4 regions of the Kitasatospora sp. NBC_00374 genome follow, and region 1 is predicted to be linked to each of the others. Evidence: riboswitches for the same ligand, from Rfam matches in the RefSeq annotation. Region 1 holds a riboswitch; each other region holds the start of a gene.
What was found. A riboswitch is a leader RNA that binds a small molecule or an ion and turns the genes downstream of it on or off. The one in region 1 is predicted to bind cyclic di-AMP.
Positions count from the first base shown of each region.

Region 2: another riboswitch for cyclic di-AMP. It lies ahead of OG871_RS29405 (hypothetical protein); the one in region 1 lies ahead of OG871_RS13760 (peptidoglycan DD-metalloendopeptidase family protein).
Region 3: another riboswitch for cyclic di-AMP. It lies ahead of OG871_RS09300 (transglycosylase family protein); the one in region 1 lies ahead of OG871_RS13760 (peptidoglycan DD-metalloendopeptidase family protein).
Region 4: another riboswitch for cyclic di-AMP. It lies ahead of OG871_RS08975 (transglycosylase family protein); the one in region 1 lies ahead of OG871_RS13760 (peptidoglycan DD-metalloendopeptidase family protein).

Region 1 is NZ_CP107964.1:3,062,927-3,066,511, forward strand. It holds gene OG871_RS13755 (YDG/SRA domain-containing protein) at 1-578, shown strand, start outside; gene OG871_RS13760 (peptidoglycan DD-metalloendopeptidase family protein) at 777-1,760, opposite strand; cyclic di-AMP (ydaO/yuaA leader) riboswitch at 1,766-1,926, opposite strand; gene OG871_RS13765 (DUF6348 family protein) at 2,540-3,319, shown strand; gene OG871_RS13770 (hypothetical protein) at 3,422-3,585, opposite strand, start outside.
Region 2 is NZ_CP107964.1:6,588,837-6,592,421, forward strand. It holds gene OG871_RS29395 (hypothetical protein) at 1-245, opposite strand, end outside; gene OG871_RS29400 (MerR family transcriptional regulator) at 401-1,261, shown strand; cyclic di-AMP (ydaO/yuaA leader) riboswitch at 1,409-1,579, shown strand; gene OG871_RS29405 (hypothetical protein) at 1,581-2,783, shown strand; gene OG871_RS29410 (hypothetical protein) at 2,814-3,287, opposite strand; gene OG871_RS29415 (antibiotic biosynthesis monooxygenase) at 3,366-3,585, shown strand, end outside.
Region 3 is NZ_CP107964.1:2,089,051-2,092,635, reverse strand. It holds gene OG871_RS09305 (AEC family transporter) at 1-450, opposite strand, end outside; gene OG871_RS09300 (transglycosylase family protein) at 622-1,638, opposite strand; cyclic di-AMP (ydaO/yuaA leader) riboswitch at 1,643-1,795, opposite strand; gene OG871_RS09295 (WhiB family transcriptional regulator) at 2,184-2,744, shown strand; gene OG871_RS09290 (maleylpyruvate isomerase family mycothiol-dependent enzyme) at 2,798-3,585, opposite strand, start outside.
Region 4 is NZ_CP107964.1:2,020,986-2,024,570, reverse strand. It holds gene OG871_RS08985 (LacI family DNA-binding transcriptional regulator) at 1-218, shown strand, start outside; gene OG871_RS08980 (hypothetical protein) at 309-509, opposite strand; gene OG871_RS08975 (transglycosylase family protein) at 605-1,768, opposite strand; cyclic di-AMP (ydaO/yuaA leader) riboswitch at 1,774-1,935, opposite strand; gene OG871_RS08970 (hypothetical protein) at 2,206-3,585, shown strand, end outside.

The sequences.
Region 1 (3,585 bases):
TGATCCGCGGAGCTAGCGGAGACCCCGCATACTCCCCTCCTGCAGGCTTTCGCTACGACGGCCTGTTCCGCGTGGAGTCGCACAGCATCAAGATGGGTGTTGACGGCTTCCGAATCTGCCAGTTCCGGATGGTCGCAGCCGAGGAGGCTGAGGTCGCCGAGGATGTGGTGCCGTTCCATGGCGACCTCCCCCATCAGCCGGCGCGCACCCGAACCTTCACGGTCCAGCGGTCCGTCCGCAACAGCGTGGTCATCCAGCAGGTGAAGCAGTGGCACGGCGGACAGTGCCAGCTCTGCGCCCTCACGCTGGAGATCCCGGGGGGATCCACCTACAGCGAAGGCGCTCACATTCAGGCCCTCGGCCGACCGCACCGTGGACCTGACGTCACTGAGAACGTGCTCTGCCTCTGTCCCAACTGCCACGTGCTCTTCGACAACGGAGCCCGCTACCTGACCGATGACCTCCGGGTCATCGACGGGCTGACGCATCAGGAGCTGGCCGCCCTGCGGACCCACCCACGGCACCGGATCGACGTGCGCTTCGTCCGGCAACATCGCGGGCGCTGGATATCGGGCTGACACCGAAGCCTCCCCCCTCGCCAGCACAAGCAAGGACGATCTCCAGCGCAGAAGTTGGCTCGCCCGCGGCCGACTTGGTCGCCACCATCGGTCAGATCGCACCGGGCCAGCGTCCAGACCTGGGCATGCCGGAGGCCCGGCCGGGGACGGGGTGTCCCGGGCCGGGCCTCCGGCGGGTACGGCTGGGTGGTCCGGGGATCAGACCTTGACGCCGTGGGCGGCCAGGTAGGCCACCGGGTCGATGTCGGAGCCGTAGGCCGGGCCGGTGCGGATCTCGAAGTGCAGGTGCGGGCCGGACACGTTGCCGGTGGCACCGGAGAGGCCGATCTGCTGGCCGGCGGTCACGGTCTGGCCGACCTGGACGCCGATCGAGGACAGGTGGGCGTACTGGGAGTACTTGCCGTCGGCGTGCTTGATGACGATCTCGTTGCCGTAGGCGCCACCGTTGCCGGCGGAGACCACGGTGCCGGCCGCGATGGCCTTCACCGAGGTGCCGGTGCCGACGACGAAGTCGACGCCGGTGTGGTAGCCGCTGGACCAGGCCGAGCCGGCCTGGTGGTACGGGGTGCCGATCGGGCCGCTGACCGGGGCGACGTAGCCCGAGGTGGCGGCGGGGGCCGAGGCGGCCGGGGCCGCGGGGGCCTGGGTCTTCGGCGCGGCCGGCTTGGCGGCGGCGGGCTTCGGGGCCTCGGGCTTGGCGGCAGCCGGCTTGGCGGTCTCGGCCTTGGGGGCCGGGGTGACCGGGGCGCGGTGCTCGGAGCGGGAGGCCTTCGAGGTGTCGGCCTGCGGGGCGGCCGGGGCAGCCTGGGCCGCGGCGTGGCCGGCGACGTTCAGCTTCTGGCCCGGGAAGATCAGGTTCGGGTTGTCGCCGACGACCTGACGGTTGTCCTGGTACAGCTTCTGCCAGCCGCCGTCGACGTGCTGGGCGTCGGCGATCTTGGACAGGCTGTCGCCGTGGACGACCTCGTAGCTGTGGTCGGCGGGGGTCTGGGCGGCGGCCGGGGCGGCCGGCGCGGCGGCCGGGGCCGGGGCGGAGACGGCGCCGTGGGCGTCGGCGGAGGTGCCGTGGGCCTGGGCGGCGGTCGCCGGGAGCGCGACGGCAGCGGTGACGACACCGGTGGCGACGGCAATTCGGGTCAGACGGGACAGACGGGGACGACGGTGCTTGCCCTTAGCGGACATTGAGCGGTTCCTCTCCGACGCCTACGAGGTGAGCTGTCGGGTTCGGACGGGAGATCGCCCGGCCGTGAAAAAGACACGGCTTCACCCCAAGCCGGCCCGGAGAATCCGGAACGGCACTTACCTTGGGTCCCCCGCTCCTGCCGTGCACGGATGGTGTGCGTCGGCCCCGGGCAGCGGCAGGACTCGGCGTTCCGCCCGGTGGCCCCGCCCGGCGTTTGCCGGGCAGGTCACGAAGCAAAACCCATGAAGCGTGTACGGAGCAAGTGACGGAGCGTAAGGAACGAAACGGACATAAGATCACTTGGGCCGAAAGTCACGCTCCGCTGTGACCTTGAGGCCGACCGCAGCCGATTCGCTCACTCCGGGAATGCGCACACGCACAGGGAGTGCCGAATTTCACGCCACGCGACGGCTATATCACCGTCAGGTGGTCGACGTGGAATCGAAGGTGACTCCCGTCACCCGTCCCGGTGCCCGCCGTCACGGATTTCACCACCGGTACGGCCCCCGGGCCGTCGCCCGTCGCCCCCGGAGGCCCGCTCCCCTCCCGCGCCTCCCGCGCCCCTCCCGCGCGCCCCTCTTGTGCCTCCCGCGCCCCCGCGCCTCCCGACCCCATCCGACCGGCCCGCCCGCCCCCGTACGGCGGCCGACGCGCCCGCTCCACGCGCCCCGGCGGTACCTGAGACGGCGCCAGTTGTCCGCTGGTTTCCCGCGACCGGGTGGCGGCCGATAGCCTCACACGCGTTCGAGTCCCCCACCGTTGAGCAAGGAGCCGGCCTGTGCGCCCGGAGCACCGACTGGACGTCATACAGCGCAGCGTGATCCGCGAAATGGCGCGCTTCGGACAGGGGTTCACGGTCGACGGCGAGCTGCTGCGAGGGCCGGGCACCACGGCCGTGGCGGTACGGGAGCACCCCGGTGACGGCGGGACGGGCCATGTCGACCTCGGCTATGTCCTGCATCTGGGCCGCGCCGACGGCCCGGTGGTCTGGGACTGCGCGGCCGGGCTCGGCCGGACCGAGGAGGAACAGCTCGACAACGCCGTCCGGATGTGGGCCACCACCACGGCCACCGCCGTGGTCGAACTGCTGGACCGCCGGGGCGAGTACGGCGACCACTACCGCTCGGCCGAACTGCCCGGCTGGCAGGCGGTGCAGGGTCCGGCCGCGGTGTTCGGCTTCGGGTCACGTCAGTTGGCGGACTGGCTCGCGGACCATCAGCCGCTGCCGGTGCTGGCGGACGCGCTGCGCCAGGAGTTGACCGGGCCGCAGGTGAACGGTGTGAAGCTGTTCCTCGGCGGCCGGGCGGGCGAGGACGTCGCCGAGGTCCGGGTGAACGGCGTCGTCTCCGACCGGGCCTCGGCCGCACTGCGCGCGCTGGACTGGCCGCGGGGTGAACGGCTCTGCTGGGCAAGGCTGTTCATCCTGCTGGTGGCCGAGTCCGCCGAGCAGCCGGCGGCGCGGGCGGGCGGCGGCGCCGAGCCCGCCGAGACAGCGGTCGTGAGCCGGCGCCCGAGGCTGCTCGACCGTTGGCGTCGCGCCAGACCGCAGCGCGGCTAGCCCGGGGCGGCCCGCCCGCCCGCCCCCGGTCCTGCGCGAGGGCAGGACAGAGCGCCGGACGGCGCACCGGCCGCCCGGCCCCGACCGACGGACCCGGCGTGGTCAGCCCGCGACGGAGGAGATCGTCGAGGCGAGCTGGGTGAGGAAGTCCTGGATCGGCTTGGCAGCCGTCGACTGGCTCACCATGAAGCCGAACAGCGCCGCGATGATCGCGTGGCTGGTCTTCAGCTGCTTGTTACGGATGAAGATGACAACGATGATGCCGA
Region 2 (3,585 bases), 3.5 Mb from region 1:
AGCGCGTCCAGGTCCATCACATGGCTGACCGTGATGCCGCTCTGCTCCGTCCAGCTGACGAAGTACTGCTGCGGGCCGATCTCCGCGACGTGCAGCTTCACGTCCTCCCACTGGCCGGCCGACTCGCCGAGGCCCTCCCAGCGCAGCCGCGTCCCGTCGGCGGAGTAGGAGTTGCGGAAGGCGGCGCCGTTGTCGACGTCGAACAGGTAGGTATGTCCGGCGAAGCCAGGCAGGGGCGCGGTCATCTCGGGGGTGATCCTCTGAACGGTCGGCGGCGGCCACGGCCGGGGCTCCGGCCGCTGCCTCCAACCTAGCGGACGGGTGCCCGGCCGAGCCCGCTTCGAACGGTCCGGCTCGTCGGCCTTGAGCTTCCCGCGGGGCAAGGTCCTAGATTCGGGGCGTGGACGGAACGGAACGGTTGCTCACCATCGGCGCGATGGCCCGGCGCGCGGGCCTGACCGCCAAGGCGCTGCGGCACTACGACCGGATCGGGCTGCTGCGGCCGGCCGAGGTCGACCAGGACACCGGCTACCGGTACTACCGGGCCGAGCAGGTGGCCGCGGCCCGGCTGGTGCGGGTGCTGCGGGCGGTCGACCTGCCGCTGGACCGGGTACGGGAGTGCCTGGCCGCCGCCGAGGCGGCGGGCGACGGCGACGGCGGTGCGCTGGTGCGCCGGGTGCTGGCCGACCACCGGCGGCGGCTGCAGGCCCGGCTGGACCGGCTGCGCGGCGCCGTCCACCGCACGGATCATCTGATCGAGGAAGGGATCGACACGGTCATGGGCGAGGACGTAGCGGGGGCCGCGGCCCCGGCGGACGAGCGGCAGCTGGCGGTGGACCTGTTCAACGGGGTCTGGCGGCTGCTGGAGCGGGAGGACCGCTCGGTCGAGGACGACGACCGCATGGTGCACATGGCGCACGCCTCGCGCCACCACTGGGGGGAGGTGGGCACGGCCGTGAACCTCAGCCGGGGCGAGTGGCAGTGCTCCCGGGTGTACGCCGTGCTCGGCCGGGCGGAGCCCGCGCTGCACCACGCCCGGCGCGGGCTGGAGATCTGCCGGGCCCACGCGATCGGCGACTGGGACCTGGCCTTCGCCTACGAGGCGCTTGCCCGGGCGGCGGCGGTGGCGGGGGACTCGGAGCAGGCCAGGGCCTGGACCGGGCAGGCGCTGGCCGCCGCCGAGGAGATCGCCGCCCCCGAGGACCGCGAGCTCGTCCTCGCGGACCTGGAGAGCATCCCGGGGCAGCCCCGGTTCTGGTGACGCCGGGGGGCGGGGCCGGGGCCGGAGGCGGGGGTACCTGTGAGGGACGTCTCATTGTCGGTATGCGACCCATCTGCCTAGCCTGCACGGGATGCCCGGCTGGGCAGACCCGCGGTCGGGACGCCTAGTCCTGTCCACCCGACGGCGGTCACCCGACCACCTTCTGGACAGGAGCGGGGGAACCAGGTTTGTTGTCGTCGCGCCCTCGCTCCGTCCGGAGCCGGGTGCACGGCTTGGGGTGAAGCCGCTCCGCAGGCGGCCGGGCAGCCTCGTGCCCGAACCCGACAGCTCACCTCGCAGGCGTCGCAGAGGACCCTCCATGCGACTTTCACCGACCCCTGCCCGCCTCGGCCTGCTCGCCGGAGCGACCGTGCTCGCCGGCGTCCCGCTGGTCGGCCAGGCGCAGGCCGCCGCCCCGACGGTGACCCAGGACCGCCTCTCGCCGACCGCGATGGCGGCCAACACGGCCACCAAGGCCACCCTCGCGGTGCACTCCTCCGGCTGCTTCACGGCCAAGACGCTCGGTGTCGGCGTCCGCGACGCCGCCGGGCACAACCTGGACTTCCCCGGCAACGCCTCCAACGTGCAGATCTGCCCGAGCGGCACCACCTTCACCAGCGCGGCCCGCAGCCTGCCGGCCGGCACGTACACCCAGTTCGGCTTCTGGCAGGACTCCGCCAACGCCTGGCACAACCTGCCCTCGCAGACGCTGACGGTCAGCGCCTCGACCGCCCCCGCGCCGGCCCCGGCGCCCACCCCCACCCCGGCGCCCACCCCGGCGCCCACCCCCACCCCGACCCCGACCCCGACCCCGACCCCGACCCCCGGCACCGGCGCCCCGGTCGCGGGCAAGTCGCTGACCTGGTCGGACGAGTTCGACAGCCTCTCCGCATCGCGCTGGACCACCGACAAGAGCAGCTCGTACCGCTACGGCAACCACAACCCGGACGACAACAAGCTGGACTGGCTGAGCAAGAGCGGCGTGAGCGTCTCCGGCGGCAGCGCGAACTTCACGGCCAGGCCCAGCGCCAACAAGCTGGAGAACGGCAAGCAGGCCTGGGACACCGGCCTGCTCACCACCGAGTACTCCGCCGAGGGCTTCCAGGTGAAGACCGGCGACTACGCCGAGACCCGGGTCAAGCTGCCCTCCGGCACCGGCGCCTGGCCGGCCCTGTGGACCTGGAAGAACGGCAACGGGGAGATCGACTCGTTCGAGTACCACCCGGACAACCCGAACCTGCTGGAGCTGACCAACCACGTCAAGTCCGGCTCGAAGTACTACACCGACGCGGGCGCCGTCGCGAAGGACAAGTGGGTCACCATCGGCACCTACTACGGCGCCAACTCCGTCGACTGGTACGTCAACGGCACCAAGGTCTTCTCGGACAACACCGGGGTCGGCACCACCTGGTCCGCGTACCTGATCCTCAACCTGTCGCTGAGCGCCGGCCAGTACCACCCGGCCCCCTCCGGCACCGCGCCGATCACCTTCGCCGCGGACTACGTGCGGGTCTACCGCTGACGGTCGGCCCGCCCCACACGCAGCGTCCGATCAGCCCGCCACGCGCAGCGTGAACGAGGTCCCGTTGTCCGCCGGACGGCGGTCGTCGGCCCCGACCACCACGAGGTGCCCCTCGGCCCGTGTGCCGGGGGGCACCTCTCGTGCCACCCGGACGGGGGCCAGTGCCGTCGCGCTGCGCCCGGAGCCCAGCCCGGCGGGGAACTCGCAGCGCAGCAGGTGCCCGGCGGCCCCGGGCGTGCAGGAGCCGGGGAAGAAGGGCCCCTCGAAGGTGAAGCCGGCCGGCAGGTCGACCAGCACGGTGAACGGCGAGGCCGTCCGGTCGGGCCCGGCGTTGGCGACGAAGGCGTGCAGCGTGGTGGCGCCGCCGGGCGGCGCCGGGTCCGGGTCGAGCCGGACCACCTGCAGGTCGGCGTCGGACGGCCGCGCCGCACCGAGTGTGCCGCAGACCCCCAGCAGCGCCGCCGCCAGCGCGGCCGCCGTACGCGGACTCACCCTCCCGGACATGTCGGACCTCCCACCGCTCGCACTCTGGTCGATACTCACGGTAGCGACCGAAGATGGTACGAGTGGAGGAGGACGCGGGTGTCCGAGCAGGTACTGAGTGAGGTCAGTGGCCGGATCGCCGAGGAGCGGGAGGCGGGGTTCGTGACGGCGTACCGCACCCTGATCTCCGGCGAGCTGCCCGAGGGACTGCTGCGCACCGAGCTGCTGCGCGGCCCGGACCGGCACTGGCGGGTGCAGAGCCTGTGGCGGGACCTGGCCGCCCTGGAGGCGGTGCGGGCGGATCCGAAGATGGCCGCCG
Region 3 (3,585 bases), 970 kb from region 1:
GCCCCGGCCGGTGCCCGCGTCCAGCAGGGCGAGGATCACCGGGGACACCAACAGCACCTGGAACAGCAGGATCTGGGCCACGAACGAGGCGTCACCGAGAACCTGGACGGCGACCGGGATGCCCAGGTTGGCCGAGTTCACGTACCCGGCCGCCATCCCGCTGATCGCCCGGTCGGCGGGCCTGCGGTGGAACAGCCGGCGCCCGGCGAGGAAGCCCAGCCCGGTGGCGAAGACCGTCCCCGCGGCGAACGCCAGCATCGCGGTGTTCGCGAACGTGTCCAGCCGAGCCCCGGTCAGCATCGTGAACAGCGCGGCGGGCATCGCCACATGGAAGACGAACCGGCCGAGCACCGTCTCCGCCTGCTCGCCCAGCAGCCCGGTCCGTGCCACCAGATAGCCGACCGCGGTGAGCACCCAGATCGGGGCGAAACCGGACAGCAGCGACTGCATGGAACCTCGGGTCTGGATCGTCGGGCACGGGCCGCGGGCATCAGTCTGCCAGGGGCCGTACGCGTCGCCCGGGGTGGGGCCGCCCGCGACGCCCCGAACGCGCCGCGGGCGGCCCCGGCAGGTGCTGGGCACCCGCCGGAACCGCCCGTGGACGGAGTCGAAACCCTTCGCTCAGGGCAGGTTCAGCACCTGGCCCGGGCGGATCAGGTCGGGGTTGCCGACCGTGGGGTTCTGTGCGGCCAGCTGCTTCCAGCCGCCCAGCGTCAGCGAGTCCGAGATGGTGGAGAGCGTGTCGCCGGCCGCGACGGTGTAGGTGCTCGCCGGGGCGGGCACCGTGGTGGCCGCGGCCGGCGTGACGGTCGCGGTGGCCGCGGTCGTCGGCGCGGTCGCGTCCGGACCGGTCGTCGGCGCGCCGGTCGGGGAGGCGCCCGGCACCGGCAGGTCGGTGGTCGGCGCGGTGCCGGTCGGTGCCGTGCCGGTCGGCGCCGGGGTGCCCGGGGTGGTCGCGGTGGACTCCCCGGGGGCCGGGGTGGCCGGCGGGGTGACACCGGGCTGGGGCGCGGTCGTCGGCTGGCCGGTGGGCAGACCGGTCGGCTGGTCGGTCGGCAGGCCGCCGGGCAGGCCGCCCGTCAGGTCGGTCGAGGTCGGCGGGGCCGCGTCGGCGGTGCCGGGCAGGGACGGCGCCGTGGTCGCCTCGGGGGCGGTGGACGGCGTGAAGTACTGCGGCGTGGCCGCGCCGTCACCCCGGACCCGGGCGCCGGTGTTCGGCGTGGACTCGGTCGGGGTGGCGGTCGGGGCCGGGGTGGCCGCCGGCGCGGGCAGTCCGGCGGCGGGGCCGCAGGTGGGCCAGAGGCTCGGGCCGTGGCCGGCGAGCAGCCGCTCGGCGACGGCGATCTGCTGCTCGGGCGTGGCGTGGTCGGGCTGCGAGGCGAACTCGTCGCCGCCGTACGCCACCCAGGTCCGCAGGGTGAGCCCGAGTCCGCCGTAGTGCCCGGTGCCGGGGTTGCCGTTCCAGTCCGCGCCGGTCTGGCACTGGGCGACCGCCTGCCAGGTGTCGGCGGGGGCGGCGTGCGCGCCGGTCGCGGTCAGCAGCGGAAGCGCGAGGCCGACACCCGCCACACCGGCGGCCGCGACGGCCCGGTCGGCCTGGGTGGGACGGCGGTGACGCCCGGAACCCGAAAAGACCATCAGATATCCCTCTCCGCACGCCTGCGAGGTGAGCTGTCGGGTTCGGACCGGGAGGTGGCCCGGCCGCGCGCTGGGCGCGGCTTCACCCCAAGCCGAGGGGGGTCGGCGGAAAAACCTGGGTCCCCCGCCCCTGCCCAAGGTCTTTCGGTCGTCCCGTGGCGCGGTGGGCAGGGTTGGGCGTGCCGCATTCCGGGCGCCCGCAGTAGCGGGCTGCTCGGGAGATTAGAGGGATCAGCACCTGAATAACAAGCCTGCATACTGAGCATCACACAATCATCACGACACGCCCGGGGCCCTGGCCTTCCGACCCCGCCGGACCCCAGGTCGGACCCGTGGCCCGGTGGCCCCGGAGGTTCGACGGCGCACGGCCCCCGGCACTCCGACGACCAGCCCCCGAAGCCACTCCCGGCGCTCCGGACCAGGGGAGAACGGCACCGTCCCGGCCAACCCCCGGGTCGGTGATTTCGAGGCCGTACGGTCGAACCGCCGACCCCGCCGCAGTCGTCCTCCCTGGTGTGGGACCAGCTCGACCAGGGAGGCCGCCCATGTCCGTACAGTCGATCACCAGGGCGCCGGCCGCCACGGCCCGCCGCGCGCCGGCCCGCGCCGGACTGCTGCCCGGACTGGAGGCCGCGGGCTGCCGTCAGGTTGACCCGGACCTCTTCTTCGGGGTGCGCAGGCAGGACGCCGGGCCCCGGGTCGAGGCGGCCAAGCAGGTCTGCCGGCACTGCCCGGTCCGCGAGGCCTGTCTGCGCCACGCCCTGGTGCTCGGTGAGAGCGACGGCGTCTGGGGCGGGCTCACCCCGACCGAACGGCGACTGTTCGGCCACCAGCTGCGTGACCTGATCGACCTGGGCGAACAGGCCTCGCGCCGCAGTGACGCCGAGCTGATGGCGATCGGCCGCGAGCAGCGCCGGACCCGACCCGGCATCGTCCTGATCCTCACCGACCGGGGCTGGACCGAGGCCCAGCTCGCCTCCGCACTCGGCGTGGAGCCGGCCGCCGTCCGCACCGCCCGGATCGCCGCCGAGCGGATCGTCGCGCACTGCCGGGCCGTCGGCCTACGGGCCCCGACCTGGGCCCGGGTCGTCGTTCCCGTGGGGTAGCGGTCAGCCCTCGGGGCCGGCCGGCCGGTCCTGCGAAGTCCGGCCGGGGCGACTCACGGCGCCGTGAAGAACGTCGGAAAGGCGGGCGCGAGCCAGGGCTTGCGCCCCCAGGCGAGGATCCCGCCCCGGGCGATGGCCTGCAGCGGGGTGCGGCGCCCGAGGGCCATCAGGAAGAAGGTGACGGGCTCGGTGACGATCGTGCAGTCGGGCCGCCGCGGTGGCTGCTGATCGACCGTCACCGCGCCGTCGGCGACGGTGACTCCGAAGAGCCTGCCGCCGCGCACGCCGATCGCGTACCGGATGTGGCGGCCGGCGGCGGTCCGGGTGTCGACGACGCGGGGCATGGCGGTGAGGAGGAACGGGAGCGACAGGTCGACGCGTTCGCGGTCGATCATGTGCGGCTGCCCGAGGGCGCGGGCCAGGTCGTAGCCGTGCCCGAGCATGTGGGTGAGCAGGTAGGAGGCCAGCGTCGCCAGGTCCATCGGCCCCAGCGGGGTGAGGACGGGCCGGGTGCCGGGCCGGGCGGCGACGTCCTCGGCGAAGTCGCGGGTGTGCTGGACGATCGCCTCCGCGAGGACGAGCGGGTCGCGTTCGGGGTCGGCGGCGAGCGATTCGGCGTTGGCCGCCGCGAGGCTCGCGGGCGTACCGTCGCCGTACGGGCGGTCGAGGCCGCGGGCGAGGTCCGCCATCAGCCGGTTGGCCATGGCGAGGTGGGCGGCCGCCTCGCCCACGGACCACACGGCCCCGGGTATCCGAGCCGTCGCGTCGGGCCTGGTCCGGAGCGCTCGGGCGATGTCCTCGGCGGTGGCGACGGTCGCCTCGATCAGTCGCGTGCTCACGG
Region 4 (3,585 bases), 1.0 Mb from region 1:
ACGACGTCTCGGTGGTCGGCTTCGACGACTCGCCGCTGATCGCCTTCACCGAGCCCCCGCTGACCACCATCCGCCAGCCGGTCGAGGCGATGGCCACGGCCGCCGTGGACGCCCTGCTGGAGGAGGTCGGGGGGAACCTCGGACAGCGCGCCGAGTACATGTTCCAGCCCGAGCTGGTGATGCGCGGCTCCACCGGAGCGGTGGCCAACGGGCGGTAGCCCGGCCCCTTGTGCCCCCCTGCCCGTGCGAACAGCCCCGGAGAGAGTCTCTCCGGGGCTGTTGCGCACGTTCTCGGGGGTGGAGGGAGCTCAGCCCTCCTCGACGACCGGCCGTGGCTGGTTCAGTCGCTGCCCGTCGGCCGCGTCGCCGGTCCGCGCCTCGGTGCGCCGGGTGCGGTCGAGGTAGTCCCGAACGACCAACTCGACCGCGTCCTGCGGGCTCCTGGTACCGGACTGCAGCATCACCTCGATGGCCAGATCGGCGTCGAGGGTGATGGTGACCTTCGCCATGGCGTGCTCTCCCGGGTCGGTGGGCTCGCCGCAGCATAGGCCCGGACCCCCGGAGCCGACCAGGGTCTCCGGGGGACGGGGCCGCCGATCAGGTGTCAGATCCGGCCGGCGAAGTCCGGGGCCCAGTTGGCGATGGTCTCGGTCCGCACACCGGCGCTCGGGTTGGCGGCCTCGACGTAGGTGCCGTTGCCGACGTACAGCGCGACGTGGTAGACGCCCGAGTTGCTGCCGTTGTTGGACCAGAACAGCAGGTCGCCGGGCTGGAGGCTGTCCAGCGAGACGCGGGTGGAGGTGTCCGCCTGGTCCGCGGCGACGCGGGGCAGCGAGACGCCGGCCTGGCGGTAGGCCGCCTGGGTGAGGCCGGAGCAGTCCCAGCCACCGTCGCTGCTGCCGCCGTAGACGTAGGCCTGGCCGACCTTGGACAGCGCGAAGTTGATCGCCGCGGCCTTGGAGCCGGTCGCCTGGGTGGCGGCGGCGGGCTTGGCGGCGGTGCTCGCGGCCGGTGCGGCCGGAGCGGCGGGCGCCTCGGCGGCGGCCGGGGCGGCGGTCTGGACGCCGTCACCGAGGTCGAGGTGCTGACCCGGGTAGATGACGTGCGGGCCGGCCGTCAGGGTGGCCTTGTTCAGCTCGTAGAGCTTCTCCCAGCCGCCCTGGACGTGGTTCTTCTCGGCGATGTGGGACAGCCAGTCGCCGGCCACCACGGTGTAGTCGTGGCTGCCGTGCTCCTTGGAGCCGTTCCACTTCTTGCCGGACCACTGGTGGGTGCCCTCGGCGGGCGTGGTGCTCCCGGCCTTCGGCGCGGCGGCCTGGGGCGCGGCCGGCTTCGCGGCAGCCGGCTTCGGGGCGGCCTGGGTGGTGGTGGCCGCGGCGCCGGTGTCGATCTGCGGGGCCTCGCCACCCTTGGTCAGGCCGGCCTGGACGGAGCAGACCGGCCAGGCGCCGGGGCCCTGGGAGGCCAGCACCTTCTCGGCGACGGCGATCTGCTGGTCCTTGGTGGCCTGGTTGGCCTGCGGGGCGTACGCGGTGCCACCGAAGGCGGCCCAGGTGCTGGAGGTGAACTGGAGGCCACCGTAGAACCCGTTGCCGGTGTTGATGCTCCAGTTGCCGGACGACTCGCACTGGGCGACCTTGTCCCAGGTGGCCACCGAGGCGGCGGAGGCGGATCCGGCGGTCAGGCACGGGATGGTGAGACCGATGCCGACGACACCGGTGGTGGCGATGATGCGGCGGGCACGCTTGGAGGCGCTGATGGGCAGCATGAAGGTGCGTTCCTCTCCCACGCCTACGAGGTGAGCTGTCGGATTCGGGCTGGAGTTGCCCGGCCGCGCTGAGCACGGCTTCACCCCAAGCCCCGGACCGGTACCGAAATACCGCTCCCGGGCGACTTACCTGGTTCCCCCGCTCCTGCCCGTGGTGCGTTTCTGCAGTGCCAGCGCACCCGGCGGCAGGACTCGGCGTCCCGGGTGGCTGGGTCCGTGTGACCACGAACGTGGGAGGACATTAGGCAGACATAAGTTGAAACCGCAAATATGTGTGAGCGTCGTCACATCGTTCGCATCGTCCCTTCATGATCGATAAACCTCGATCGGACCGTTCATAATCGCTCGCTTTCGCGCAAAAGCCTTTAACGGATTGGGACTTGCCTATGCTTCAGTCGGAGAGTCGGAATCGAGGCCTGAATGAGGGCTGAGCGATCATGGAGTTCGAGCACAGACCGCCGGAGCCTGTGAACGGCGCCGACGGCGCGACGCCCAGGCCGGGACGACCCAGGTCACACCGGGCCGAACCGGACCATAAGGGGCGTATCGCCCGGCGCGCGCTGCTGATCTGGGGGGCCGTCGGAATCGTCGCGGCCGTCACCGGTGAGGAGCTGGTCCGTCAGACACCGGTCGGCTTCCGTCGGCCGCGCCCGGGCCGTACCGAGGCCGCCGCCTCCCCGAGCGGCCACCAGCACGACGCCACACCCGCACCGAGCGCCACGCCCGCGCAGCCCGCCCCACCGCCGCCGACCGTGGCGGAGGGCGGCCGCCGCTGGTCCGACCCGGCCGGCTGGGGCGGTGCCGTCCCCGGGCCGAAGTCGGCGGTGCGGATCACCGATCAGGTGCTGCTCGACGCGGACGCGTCGGTGGGCTCCCTGCTGATCGAGCCCACCGGCTCGCTGGTCTTCGCCAAGGAGCACAGCCTCACCCTCGACTCGGCCGGCAACATCGAGGTCCGCGGCAGCCTGGTCCTGGCCCCCGCCGACACCGCCGTGCACACGGTGAGGTTCCCGAACGTGGACGAGCGCAGGTTCAAGGGCGGCGGCATGACCGTCGTCGACTCCGACACCGGGCTCTGGGTCGGCGGCGCCGGGTACCTTCGCCTGGACGGCGCCGCCCGGACGGCCTGGGTGCGGGCCGCCGGAGCGCTCAAGGCCGGCGACACCGGCATCACCCTCGCCTCCGCCCCGACCGGCTGGAAGGCCGGCGACGAACTGGCCGTCACCCCGACCGCGGCCCCCGACGGCGAGGACTTCTCCAACCAGTACGACCTGTGCACGGTCCGTCAGGTCAACGGCAGCACGGTGCTCCTTGACGGCCCGTTGAAGCACGCCCACCCCCGGGTCGCGGTCGGCGGCGGCGTCACGGTCGGCGCCGAGGTGCTCAACCTGACCCGCAACGTCCGGATCGAGGGCACCGAGCAGGGCCGGGCCCACATCCACCTCACCAGCTCCCGCCGCGCGGACGTCCGGCACGCCGCGCTGCGCTGGCTGGGCCCGCGCGCCGAGGGCAGGGAGAAGTGGAACGGAAAGCCCGTCACCGAGCCGGTGCTGGGCCGGTACGGGCTGCACTTCCACATGCTGGCCGACGCCAGCCGGGGCACCGTGGTGGAAGGGGTGGTGGTCCGGGACGCGGGCAACCACGCCTTCGTCCCGCACATGAGCCACGGCGTCACCTTCCGCAGCTGCATCAGCCACAACACCTGGGAGGACGCCTACTGGTGGGACGGGCCGCAGGACACCCGGACCCCGCAGGGCCCGTCCGACGACATCGGCTACGAGTCCTGCGTCGCCTCCCGGACGGTCTTCGAGCCCAAC